2 regions of the Methylobacterium sp. 142-1Y genome follow, and region 1 is predicted to be linked to the other one. Evidence: predicted binding sites of a transcription regulator. Region 1 holds the regulator's gene; the other holds the start of a gene.

Region 1 (5,466 bases):
ACGGCCGACGAGTCCGCCGCGATCCGCCTCGCCGTCAAGGACCTCAACTTCTACTACGGCGACTTCAAGGGCCTGAAGAACATCAACCTCAACTTCCTCGACCGCCAGGTCACCGCCCTGATCGGGCCGTCCGGCTGCGGCAAGTCGACGTTGCTGCGCACCTTCAACCGGATCTACAGCCTGTATCCGGAGCAGCGCGCGGAAGGCGAGATCCTGCTCGACGGCCGCAACATCCTGGATTCCTCGATCGACCTCAACGAGCTGCGCGCCCGGGTCGGCATGGTGTTCCAGAAGCCGACCCCGTTCCCGATGTCGATCTACGACAACATCGCGTTCGGCATCCGGCTCTACGAGCGCCTCGGCAAGGCCGATCTCGACAACCGCGTCGAGGAGGCCCTGCGCAAGGGCGCCCTCTGGGACGAGGTCAAGGACAAGCTCAAGCAGTCCGGCATGGGCCTGTCCGGCGGCCAGCAGCAGCGCCTCTGCATCGCCCGCACGGTGGCGCAGCGCCCGGAGGTGATCCTGTTCGACGAGCCGACCTCGGCCCTCGACCCGATCTCGACCGGCCGCATCGAGGAACTGATCGAGCAGCTGCGGGGCGAGTTCACCATCGCCATCGTCACCCACAACATGCAGCAGGCGGCGCGCATCTCGCAGTTCACCGCCTTCATGTATCTCGGCGAGCTGATCGAGTTCGGGCCGACCAACCGGCTGTTCATGAACCCGTCGAAGCGCCAGACCCAGGACTACATCACCGGCCGGTTCGGCTGAGGCCTGACGCGATCATCCGCCGGCCCGGTCTGCCGGGCCGGCACAAGCCTACGCTCCACCTCCGCGCGAGGAGCCAGATCCCATGTCGAGCCACATCGTCACCTCCTACGATCAGGAGTTGCAGAACCTGCGGCGCAGCATCGCCGAGATGGGCGGCATCGCCGAAAAGATGGTGGCCGATTCCGGCCAGGCGCTCCTGCGCCGCGACGCCGCCCTCGCCCAGGCGGTGATCGCCACCGACCAGCGTCTCGACGGGCTGCAGCGCGAGATCGAGGAGAAGGCCATCCTCCTCATCGCCCGCCGCCAGCCGCTGGCGGTCGACCTGCGCGAGACCATCTCGGCGATCCGCGTCTCGGGCGACCTCGAACGCATCGGGGATCTGGCCAAGAACGTCGCCAAGCGCGTCGTCGCCATCGCCGACCAGGTCCAGCTGCAGAAGATCGTCGTCGGCGTGGAGCACATGAACGAGCTGGTCCAGGAGCAGCTCAAGGACGTGCTCGACGCCTACGCCACCCAGGACACCGTCGCGGCCCTCGACGTCTGGGCCCGGGACGGCGGCATCGACGCGCTCTACACCTCGCTGTTCCGCGAACTCCTGACCTACATGATGGAGGATCCGCGCAACATCACGTTCTGCACGCACCTGCTGTTCTGCGCCAAGAACGTCGAGCGCATCGGCGACCACACCACCAACATCGCCGAGACCATCCACTACCTCGCCACCGGCGAGACCCTGCCGACCGAGCGTCCGAAGAACGACCGTTCGAGCTTCGCCACCCTCGACACCCCGCCCGAGGCTTGAGGGCGACGCCCGTCCGGGCCTTGCGGCCCGGCGGGCCTTTACCCCCGCCCCCGCCTGAGTGCCCCCGATGAGTACCCGCATCCTGATCGTCGAGGACGAGGAAGCCCTCACCCTCCTCCTGCGCTACAACCTCGAGGCCGAGGGCTTCGAGGTCGACGCCGTCGCCCGGGGCGACGAGGCGGATATCCGCCTGCGCGAGCAGGTGCCGGACCTCGTCCTCCTCGACTGGATGATGCCGGGCCTGTCCGGCATCGAACTGTGCCGGCGCATCCGCGCCCGCCGCGAGACCGAGCGGCTGCCGGTGATCATGCTGACGGCCCGCGGCGAGGAGGGCGACCGGGTGCGGGGCCTCGCCACCGGTGCCGACGACTACATCGTCAAGCCGTTCTCGGTGCCGGAACTGCTGGCGCGGGTGCGGGCGCTCCTGCGGCGGGCCAAGCCCGCCCACGTCGCCGACCTCCTGATCGCCGGCGACATCGAGCTCGACCGGGTCAGCCACCGCGTCCGCCGCGACGGTCGCGAGCTGCATCTCGGCCCGACCGAGTTCAAGCTGCTCGAATTCCTGATGCAGAGCCCCGGACGCGTCTTCTCGCGCGAGCAACTGCTCGACGGCGTCTGGGGGCACGACGTCTATATCGACGAGCGCACCGTCGACGTGCATATCGGCCGCCTGCGCAAGGCGATCAACCGCGGCCGCGACAGCGACCCGATCCGCACCGTGCGGGGCTCGGGCTATTCGTTCGACGAGATGTTCGCGCCGGAGGCGTGATACGGTCTTCGTGTGAACTGTTCGCGGCAAGAAGAGCGCAAGTTCCCCCTCCCCCCTCTGCGGGCTAGCGGATTCACACTTCTCCTTCGTGAGCTAACCCTCTGTAAATATGCGCGCTTTCCCCTCCCCTTGTGGGGAGGGGTTAGGGGTGGGGGTGGTGCCGGAGTAGCCTCGCGCTCTACGCGGCACCACCCCCACCTCCAACTCCTCCCCACAACTTGCAGCGATTCCGGGCAAGCCCGGGATCGCCGGGGGGAGGAGAGGCGCGCGACCTTCACCGGAGAAGCTCTCGAACCGAGAAGTGTGAACACGCTAGCCTCTGCGGGGGAGGGTGGCCTGCGGAGCAGGCCGGGAGAGGGGCAGCGCGACGCTGATTCAGAGGGCGCCAGTCAGAACGGTTCCGCCTCATCCGGAAGCGTGGTTCCCCTCTCCCGCCCGGCGCCGCCGGGCACCCTCCCCCGCAGAGGGGGGAGGGTTCAAGACCAGCGATACTTTCTTTCCCCGGACAGCCCTGCATCCACGGCGAAGAGGGGGATCCCGCCCTTTATTGCGGCCGGAACAGTTCAGGTCGAACCCGTCTCACAATGCCTTCGCCATCTCCCGCAGCACGAACTTCTGCACCTTGCCGGTCGAGGTCTTCGGCAGTTCCGTGAAGACAACGTGCCTGGGCACCTTGAAGCCGGCGAGCGACTGGCGGCACCAGCCGATCAGCTCCTCGGCCGAGACCATCTCGGAGCCTTTCAGTTCGACGAAGGCGCACGGCGTCTCGCCCCATTTCTCGTCGGGCTTGGCGACCACGGCGGCGGCGGCCACCGCCGGGTGCTTGAACAGGGCCTCCTCGACCTCGATCGACGAGATGTTCTCGCCCCCTGAGATGATGATGTCCTTCGAGCGATCCTTGAGCTGGATGTAGCCGTCCGGGTGCTTCACCCCGAGATCGCCCGAATGGAACCAGCCGCCCGCGAAGGCGGCCTCGGTGGCTGTCGGGTTCTTGAGGTAGCCGCGCATCACCACGTTGCCGCGGAACATCACCTCGCCCAGCGTCTCGCCGTCGGCGGGGACCGGCTGCATCGTCTCGGGATCGAGCACGTCCAGCGCCTCGAGCGGCGGGTAGCGCACGCCCTGGCGCGCCTTGCGGGCGGCCTGCTCGTCCTTGCCCAAGGCGTTCCAGTCGGCGTGCCACTCGTTCACCACCGCCGGGCCGTAGGTCTCGGTCAGCCCGTAGACGTGGGTGACGTCGAATCCCGCCTCGGCCATGCCGGCGAGCACCGCTTCCGGCGGGGGCGCCGCCGCGGTGAGGAAGGAGACGCGGTTGGGTAGCTCCCGCCGCTCGGCCGCGGCGGCGTTGATGAGGAGCGACATCACGATCGGCGCGCCGCACAGATGCGTCACGCCGTGATCCGCGATGGCGTCGTACATGGCTTTCGCCCGCACCTGCCGCAGGCAGACATGGGTGCCGGCCACCACCGACAGGGTCCAGGGAAAGCACCAGCCGTTGCAGTGGAACATCGGCAGGGTCCACAGATAGACCGGGTGCCGGCCGAGATTGCCCGCCACCACGTTGCCGACCGCGAGCAGCGACGCGCCGCGATGGTGGTAGACCACGCCCTTCGGGTCGCCGGTGGTGCCCGAGGTGTAGTTTAGGCTGATCGCGTCCCACTCGTCGCCCGGCATCGCCCAGGCGTAACCGGGATCGCCTTGACCCAGAAAGTCCTCGTACTCGATCGTGCCGAGGCGCTCGCCCGGACCGTCGTATTCGGGATCGTCGTAGTCGATGACGAGCGGCTTCACCCCGGCCTGGGTCAGAGCCGGGCCCATGATGCGGGCGAATTCCCGGTCGGTGATCACCACCTTGGCCTCGCCGTGGTCGAGGCAGAAGGCGATGATCGCGGCGTCGAGCCGGGTGTTGAGGGTGTTGAGCACCGCGCCGGCCATCGGCACCCCGTAATGGCACTCGATCATCGCCGGGGTGTTGGCGAGCATCACCGCCACCGTGTCGCCCCGCCCGATGCCGCGGGCCTTCAACGCCGAGGCGAGGCGCCGGGAACGGGCGTAGAGGTCGCGGTAGCTGCGCCGCAAATTTCCGTGGATCACGGCCGTATGGTCGGGAAACACCGTGGCCGCCCTCTCCAGGAAGGTGAGAGGCGTGAGCGGCTGGTGGTTGGCCGGGTTCCGGTCGAGGCCGTGGTCGTAGATCGTCGCGCCGGTCATGGGTCGTCCTGCTCCCTGTCGCGCCAGAGTACCCGCCGGGGCGGAGCGATCAATCCGCCCGGCATCCTTACGAAAGTTCGACTTCCGGCCGGACCGGGGCCTATTCTATCTGAACAGGCAGGCCGCCCCGCAGATGGACGGCACCGGAGGAGACGCCATGGCGAGCCCGAGCCGCTACCCGGAGACCTACGCCGCCTGGCAGCGCGACCCGGAGGCCTTCTGGTCACAGGCCGCCGAGGCGATCGACTGGGCGAGACCCGCCACCCGCGTCTTCGCCCCCGAGGAGGGCGCCTACGGCCGCTGGTTCGTCGGTGCCGAGGTCAATGCCTGCCACAACGCCGTCGACCGCCACGTCGCGGCCGGGCGGGGCGACCAGGCGGCGATCCTGTACGAGTCCCCCGTCACCGGCACCAAGCGCCGGATCAGCTACGCCGAGCTACTGAACGAGGTCGCTTCCCTCGCCGCCGTGCTCCAGGATCTCGGCGTCGGGCGCGGCGACCGGGTGGTGCTCTACATGCCGATGGTGCCCGAGGCGCTGTTCGGCATGCTGGCCTGCGCCCGCATCGGCGCCGTGCATTCCGTGGTGTTCGGGGGCTTTGCCGCCCGCGAGCTCGCCGCCCGGATCGAGGACGCGGCGCCCAAGGTGGTGCTCGCCGCCTCCTGCGGCATCGAGCCGACCCGGGTCGTCGCCTACAAGCCGCTCCTCGACGAGGCCTGCCGGCTCTCCTCGCACAAGCCCGAATCCTGCCTGATCCTGCAACGGCCGCAAGCGCAAGCCGAGATCCAGGGCGGGCGCGACCGCGACTGGGCGCAGGCCGTGGCGGACGCGAAGGCGGCCGGCCGCCGCGCGCCCTGCGTGCCGGTCGCCGCCACCGATCCGCTCTACGTGCTCTATACCTCGGGCACCACCGGC
Region 2 (5,466 bases), 3.2 Mb from region 1:
GCTGCCACATCGACATGGCACTCCTCGACACCCAGGTCTCGGTGCTCGGTAACCAGGCGCTGGTCTACCTCGTGTCGGGCATGCTGCCGCCCCGGATGGGCAACGAGCATACCAGCATCGTCCCCTATCAGGTCTTCCCGACGTCGGACGGCCACATCATCGTCGCCTGCGGCAATGACGGGCAGTTCCAGAAGTTCTGTGGTGTCCTCGGCACGACCTGGCACCTCGATCCGGACTATTCCACCAATCCGGGCCGCGTCACCCGCCGCGACGTGCTGATCCCGCTCATCGCAGCCGAGACCGGCCGCCACACCAAGGCCGATCTGCTGGCCCGGCTCGGCGCCGTCAACGTCCCGGTGGGCCCGATCAACGACCTCGCCGAGGTCTTCTCCGACCCGCAGGTGGTCCATCGCGGGATGCGCCTCGACCTGCCCGATCCCCGGGCGAAGGGCGGCACGATCCCGAGCGTGCGCTCGCCGATCGTCATCGACGGCGTGCCGATGGCGGCCCAGACCGCCTCGCCGCAGGTGGGGGACCATACGCAGAGCGTGCTGGCGGATCCGGCCTGGGGCGGGTGAACCCGTCCCGATTCCAAAAAACGGGCCGCACGCGTGATGCTGCTCTCTCTCCCACCCTTGACCTCATCCTGAGGTGTCAGCCGATCAGAGATCGGCTGACCTCGAAGGAGGGCTCCAGAGATGTCAGGGTCATCTGGAGCCCTCCTTCGAGGCTCGTTTCACTCGCACCTCAGGATGAGGTTGCGAGCAGGACGGGCCGCCACCAACACTGAGCCGGGCCTTGAGAGACCACCGGAGGACACACCCATGACCGACGCCCCCCGCCCCCGCACCGGCGGGCAGATCCTGGTGGACCAGCTCGCCCGCCACGGCGTCGGCGACATCTTCTGCGTCCCCGGCGAGAGCTATCTCGCGGTGCTCGACGCGCTGCACGACGCGCAGATCCGCCTCACCGTCTGCCGGCAGGAGGGCGGCGCCGCCATGATGGCGGAGGCGCACGGCAAGCTGACGGGCAAGCCCGGGATCTGCTTCGTCACCCGCGGGCCCGGCGCCACCAACGCCTCGCCCGGCCTGCACATCGCCAAGCAGGATTCGACCCCGATGATCCTGTTCGTCGGCCAGATCGAGCGGGCGGCGCGGGAGCGCGAGGCGTTCCAGGAACTCGATTACCGGGCGGTGTTCGGCACCATCGCCAAGTGGGTGACCGAGATCGACAGCGCCGACCGGCTGCCGGAACTGATCGCCCGCGCCTTCCACGTCGCCACCGCCGGCCGGCCCGGACCGGTGGTGATCGCGCTGCCCGAGGACATGCTGGTCGAGACCGCGACGGTCGCGGATGCTCCCGCCTTCCGGCCGGTCGAGACCCATCCGGCCCTGTCCCAGATGGTCGCTTTGCAGAACCTCCTGGCGCAGGCGGAAAAACCCTTCGCGATCCTCGGCGGCAGCCGCTGGTCGGCGGAGGCCGTGCGGCGCTTCACGCGCTTCGCCGACCTGTTCTCGCTCCCCGTCGCCTGCTCGTTCCGGCGCCAGGGCCATTTCCCGGCCGATCACCGCTGCTATGCCGGCGATCTCGGCCTCGGCGTCAACCCGAAGCTGCTGGCCCGGATCAAGGAGTCGGATCTGCTTCTCGTCGTCGGCGGGCGGCTGTCGGAGATCCCGTCCCAGGGCTACACTTTGCTGGATATACCCGGCCCGCGCCAGCGCCTCGTCCACATCCATCCCGATCCGGAGGAGCTGGGCCGCGTCTACAGCCCGGCGCTCGCCATCAACGCGAGCCCGACCGCCTTCGCGGCGGCGATCGAGACGGTGCAGCCGCCCCGGACCTTGCCCTGGGCCGCCGGCACCGAGGCCTTACACGCCGATTACCTCGCCTGGAGCGATCCGACCCGGATCACCACCCCGGGCACGCTCCAGATGGGTGGCGTGATGGCCCACTTGCGCGAGACGCTGCCGGCCGACGCGATCCTGTGCAACGGCGCGGGCAACTTCGCCACCTGGGTCCACCGGTTCTGGCCGTTCCGGGCCCATGACGGCCAGCTCGCCCCGACCTCGGGCTCGATGGGCTACGGCGTCCCCGCCGCCGTCGGCGCCAAGCGCCTGCTGCCCGAGCGCACGGTCGTGGTGGTGTCGGGCGACGGCGACTTCCTGATGAACGGGCAGGAATTCGCCACCGCCGTCCAGTACGGGCTGCCGATCATCGTGATCCTGGTCGATAACGGCATGTACGGCACGATCCGGATGCATCAGGAGCGGGAATATCCCGGCCGCGTCTCCGGCACCGCGCTGAAGAATCCCGATTTCGCCGCCTATGCCACGGCCTTCGGCGGCTACGGCGAGCGGGTCGAGCGCACCGAGGACTTCCCGGCGGCCCTGGCGCGGGCGCGGGATTCCGGCCTGCCGGCGATCCTGCACTGCCCGATCGATCCCGAGGCGATCACCCCGACCACGACGATCCAGGCCCTGCGGGACCGGAAGCGGGCCTGAAACTTCGAGTTCGAAGCTTTCATCCCACCTGCAACCTCATCCTGAGGTGCGACCGCAGGGAGCCTCGAAGGAGGGCTCCAGAAGTCTCGGTGGTCTCTGGAGCCCTCCTTCGAGGCTCTCTGCGGTCGCACCTCAGGATGAGGTCGTGAGTAGGATGATCCGGAGAACTGCGCCGACGGGGCCACACTCTTCACGACCCTCCCTTGTCCCCCGGTCGCGGCTGTGCTTAGCCAGCTACTAACAAGCTGCCCGCCGCTGGAGACGGTGCGGGCCGCGTCACCCCCCGGCGCCCTGTCGTCGGAGTGTCACGCGGGCCCCGCATGAGGGGCCGCACACGAGGAGACGACACCCCGATGGCCCCCACCACGACCATCCGCATCGCGCTCGCGGGCTTAGGCCTGGCGCTCGCCGCCACCCCGGCGCTCGCCGTGACCGAGCTGCAATGGTGGCACGCGATGACCGGCGCCAACAACGACGCCGTCAACCGCCTCGCCGACGAGTTCAACGCGAGCCAGAGCGACTACAAGGTGGTGCCGACCTACAAGGGCAATTACGGCGAGACGCTGAATGCCGGCATCGCGGCCTTCCGCGCCGGCACCGCGCCGCACATCATGCAGGTGTTCGAGGTCGGCACTGCCACGATGATGTCGGCCAAGGGCGCGATCAAGCCGGTCTACCAGCTGATGAAGGATGCCGGCGAGCCGTTCGACCCGAACGCCTATCTGCCGGCGATCACCGGCTACTACTCGACGACCAAGGGCGAGATGCTCTCGTTCCCGTTCAACTCGTCGTCGATGGTGATGTGGGTCAATACCGACGCGCTGAAGTCGATCGGCCTCTCCGAGCCGCCGAAGACCTGGCCGGATCTGTTCGCCGCGGCCAAGAAGCTGACACAGAACGGCTTCCCGAATTGCGGCTTCTCGACCACCTGGGTCACCTGGCTCAACATCGAGCAGCTCTCGGCCTGGCACAACCTGCCGGTCGCCACCAAGGCCAACGGCATGGACGGCCTCGACACCACCCTCGAGATCAACGGGCCGCTCCAGGTCAAGCACCTCGCCAACCTCGCCGAGGCGCAGAAGGACAAGTCCTTCGACTATTCCGGCCGCTACGACAGCGGCTTCGGCCGCTTCACCGCCGGCGAGTGCCCGATCATGTTCGGCTCGTCCGGCTCCTACGGCAACGTCAAGGGCGCGGCGAAGTTCGCCTGGGCCTCGGCGCCGATGCCCTATTATCCCGACGTGCCGGGCGCGCCGCAGAACAGCATCATCGGCGGCGCCTCGCTGTGGGTGATGGGCGGCAAGAAGCCCGACGAGTACAAGGGCGTGGCGAAGTTCTTCACCTTCCTGTCCGACACCGACCGGCAGGCGAAGCTCCATCAGACCACCGGCTACATGCCGATCACCAAGGCCGCCTACGAGAAGTCCAAGGCGGACGGCTTCTACGACAAGAACCCGGCCCTCGAGACGCCGATCAAGGAACTGACCAACAAGCCGCCGACCGAGAATTCCCGGGGCCTGCGTCTCGGCAACCTGCCGCAGATGCGCGACCTATGGGCCGAGGAGATCGAGGGCACGCTGGCCGGCAAGAAGACGCCGAAGCAGGCCCTCGACGAGGCGGCGGCCCGCGGCAACGCGATGCTGCGCCAGTTCGAGAAGCAGGCCGGGCGGTAACCTCATGAGCCCCGAACGCATCACCTTCGGAGGCCGGCTGCTGCCGGCGGCGCTGATCGCGCCGCAGCTCCTGATCGTCGGCCTGTTCTTCTACTGGCCGGCAGTCCAGGCGGTCTGGCAGTCGTTCCAGATGCAGGATGCGTTCGGGCTCTCGACGGAGTTCGTCTGGTTCGAGAATTACCGGGCCCTGTTCACGGACCCGGCCTATTACCAGGCCCTCGTCACCACGCTGGTCTTCGCCGCGGCGGTGGCGGGGTTGTCGCTCGGCTTCGCGCTGCTCCTCGCCGCGATGGCCGACCGGGAGATCCGGGGCTCCGGCATCTACCGGACCCTGCTGATCTGGCCCTACGCGGTCGCTCCCGCCGTGGCCGGCGTGCTGTTCGGCTTCCTGTTCCAGCCCGGCCTCGGGCTGATCGCCCGGGGTCTCAACCAGATCGGCATCCCGTGGAACCCGCTGCTCGACGGGAACCACGCGATGATCCTGGTGGTGATGGCGGCGGCCTGGAAGCAGGTCTCCTACAACTTCCTGTTCTTCCTCGCCGGGCTCCAGGCGATTCCCGGCAGCGTGATCGAGGCGGCGGCGATCGACGGCGCCGGCCCGGCCCGGCGGTTCTGGACCATCGTCTTCCCGCTGCTCTCGCCGACCACGTTCTTCCTCATGGTCGTCAACGTCGTCTACGCCTTCTGCGAGACGTTCGGCGTCATCGACGTACTCACCCATGGCGGCCCGGGCCGGGCGACCCAGACGCTGGTCTACAAGGTCTACCAGGACGGCCGCATCGGCGCCGATCTCGGCGGCTCGGCGGCGCAATCGGTGGTGCTGATGGCGATCGTGATCGGCCTGACGGCGATCCAGTTCCGGTATGTCGAGAAGCGGGTGGCGTATTGAGGGGGCTGGGGGAGCCTTACCCCCGGAAGCACTTCGATCAAATTCGACTGCTCAGCTATTTCGCGGGCCCCGTAGAGACCTGTCTAGGAAAAGAGAGGCGCGGATCTTCTCCTCTCCCCGCGGGCGGGGAGAGGGCCGAACCCTCGTTCAGAGGGTTCGGCAAGCCCGTAGGGCGAGGGTGAGGGGGTGTTTCCGGAGGAGTCTCACTCGTCGAGACCCCCTCACCCTCGCTCCGGCTACGCCTCCGCTTGCTGCGTCTCCTGAACGGAGACACAGCCCTCTCCCCGCCCGCGGGGAGAGGAGGAAACCTGCGCTCCACTTTTCATCAGGGCTTCCGGGAACGGGCTCACGGTACTCGGGAGCGAGTGGACGAGCGTAAGCTCCGTCCCGAATCGCCCCTGTC

Evidence for each region. Region 1 encodes PhoB, which activates phosphate uptake and scavenging genes when phosphate is short. Its sites were predicted from a motif close to TGTCATNNANCTGTCAT; they were not measured.
Region 2: the regulator PhoB is predicted to act here: its motif matches at 2,794-2,810, upstream of ugpB (sn-glycerol-3-phosphate ABC transporter substrate-binding protein UgpB).

What each region holds. Positions count from the first base shown of each region.
Region 1 covers NZ_CM173224.1:183,458-188,923, forward strand. The annotation lists gene pstB (phosphate ABC transporter ATP-binding protein PstB) at 1-771, shown strand, start outside; gene phoU (phosphate signaling complex protein PhoU) at 854-1,573, shown strand; gene phoB (phosphate regulon transcriptional regulator PhoB) at 1,641-2,342, shown strand; gene AC3AOF_RS00835 (acyl-CoA synthetase) at 2,922-4,553, opposite strand; gene AC3AOF_RS00840 (propionyl-CoA synthetase) at 4,711-5,466, shown strand, end outside.
Region 2 covers NZ_CM173224.1:3,561,978-3,567,443, forward strand. The annotation lists gene AC3AOF_RS16250 (CaiB/BaiF CoA transferase family protein) at 1-578, shown strand, start outside; gene AC3AOF_RS16255 (thiamine pyrophosphate-binding protein) at 825-2,501, shown strand; gene ugpB (sn-glycerol-3-phosphate ABC transporter substrate-binding protein UgpB) at 2,855-4,174, shown strand; gene ugpA (sn-glycerol-3-phosphate ABC transporter permease UgpA) at 4,179-5,063, shown strand.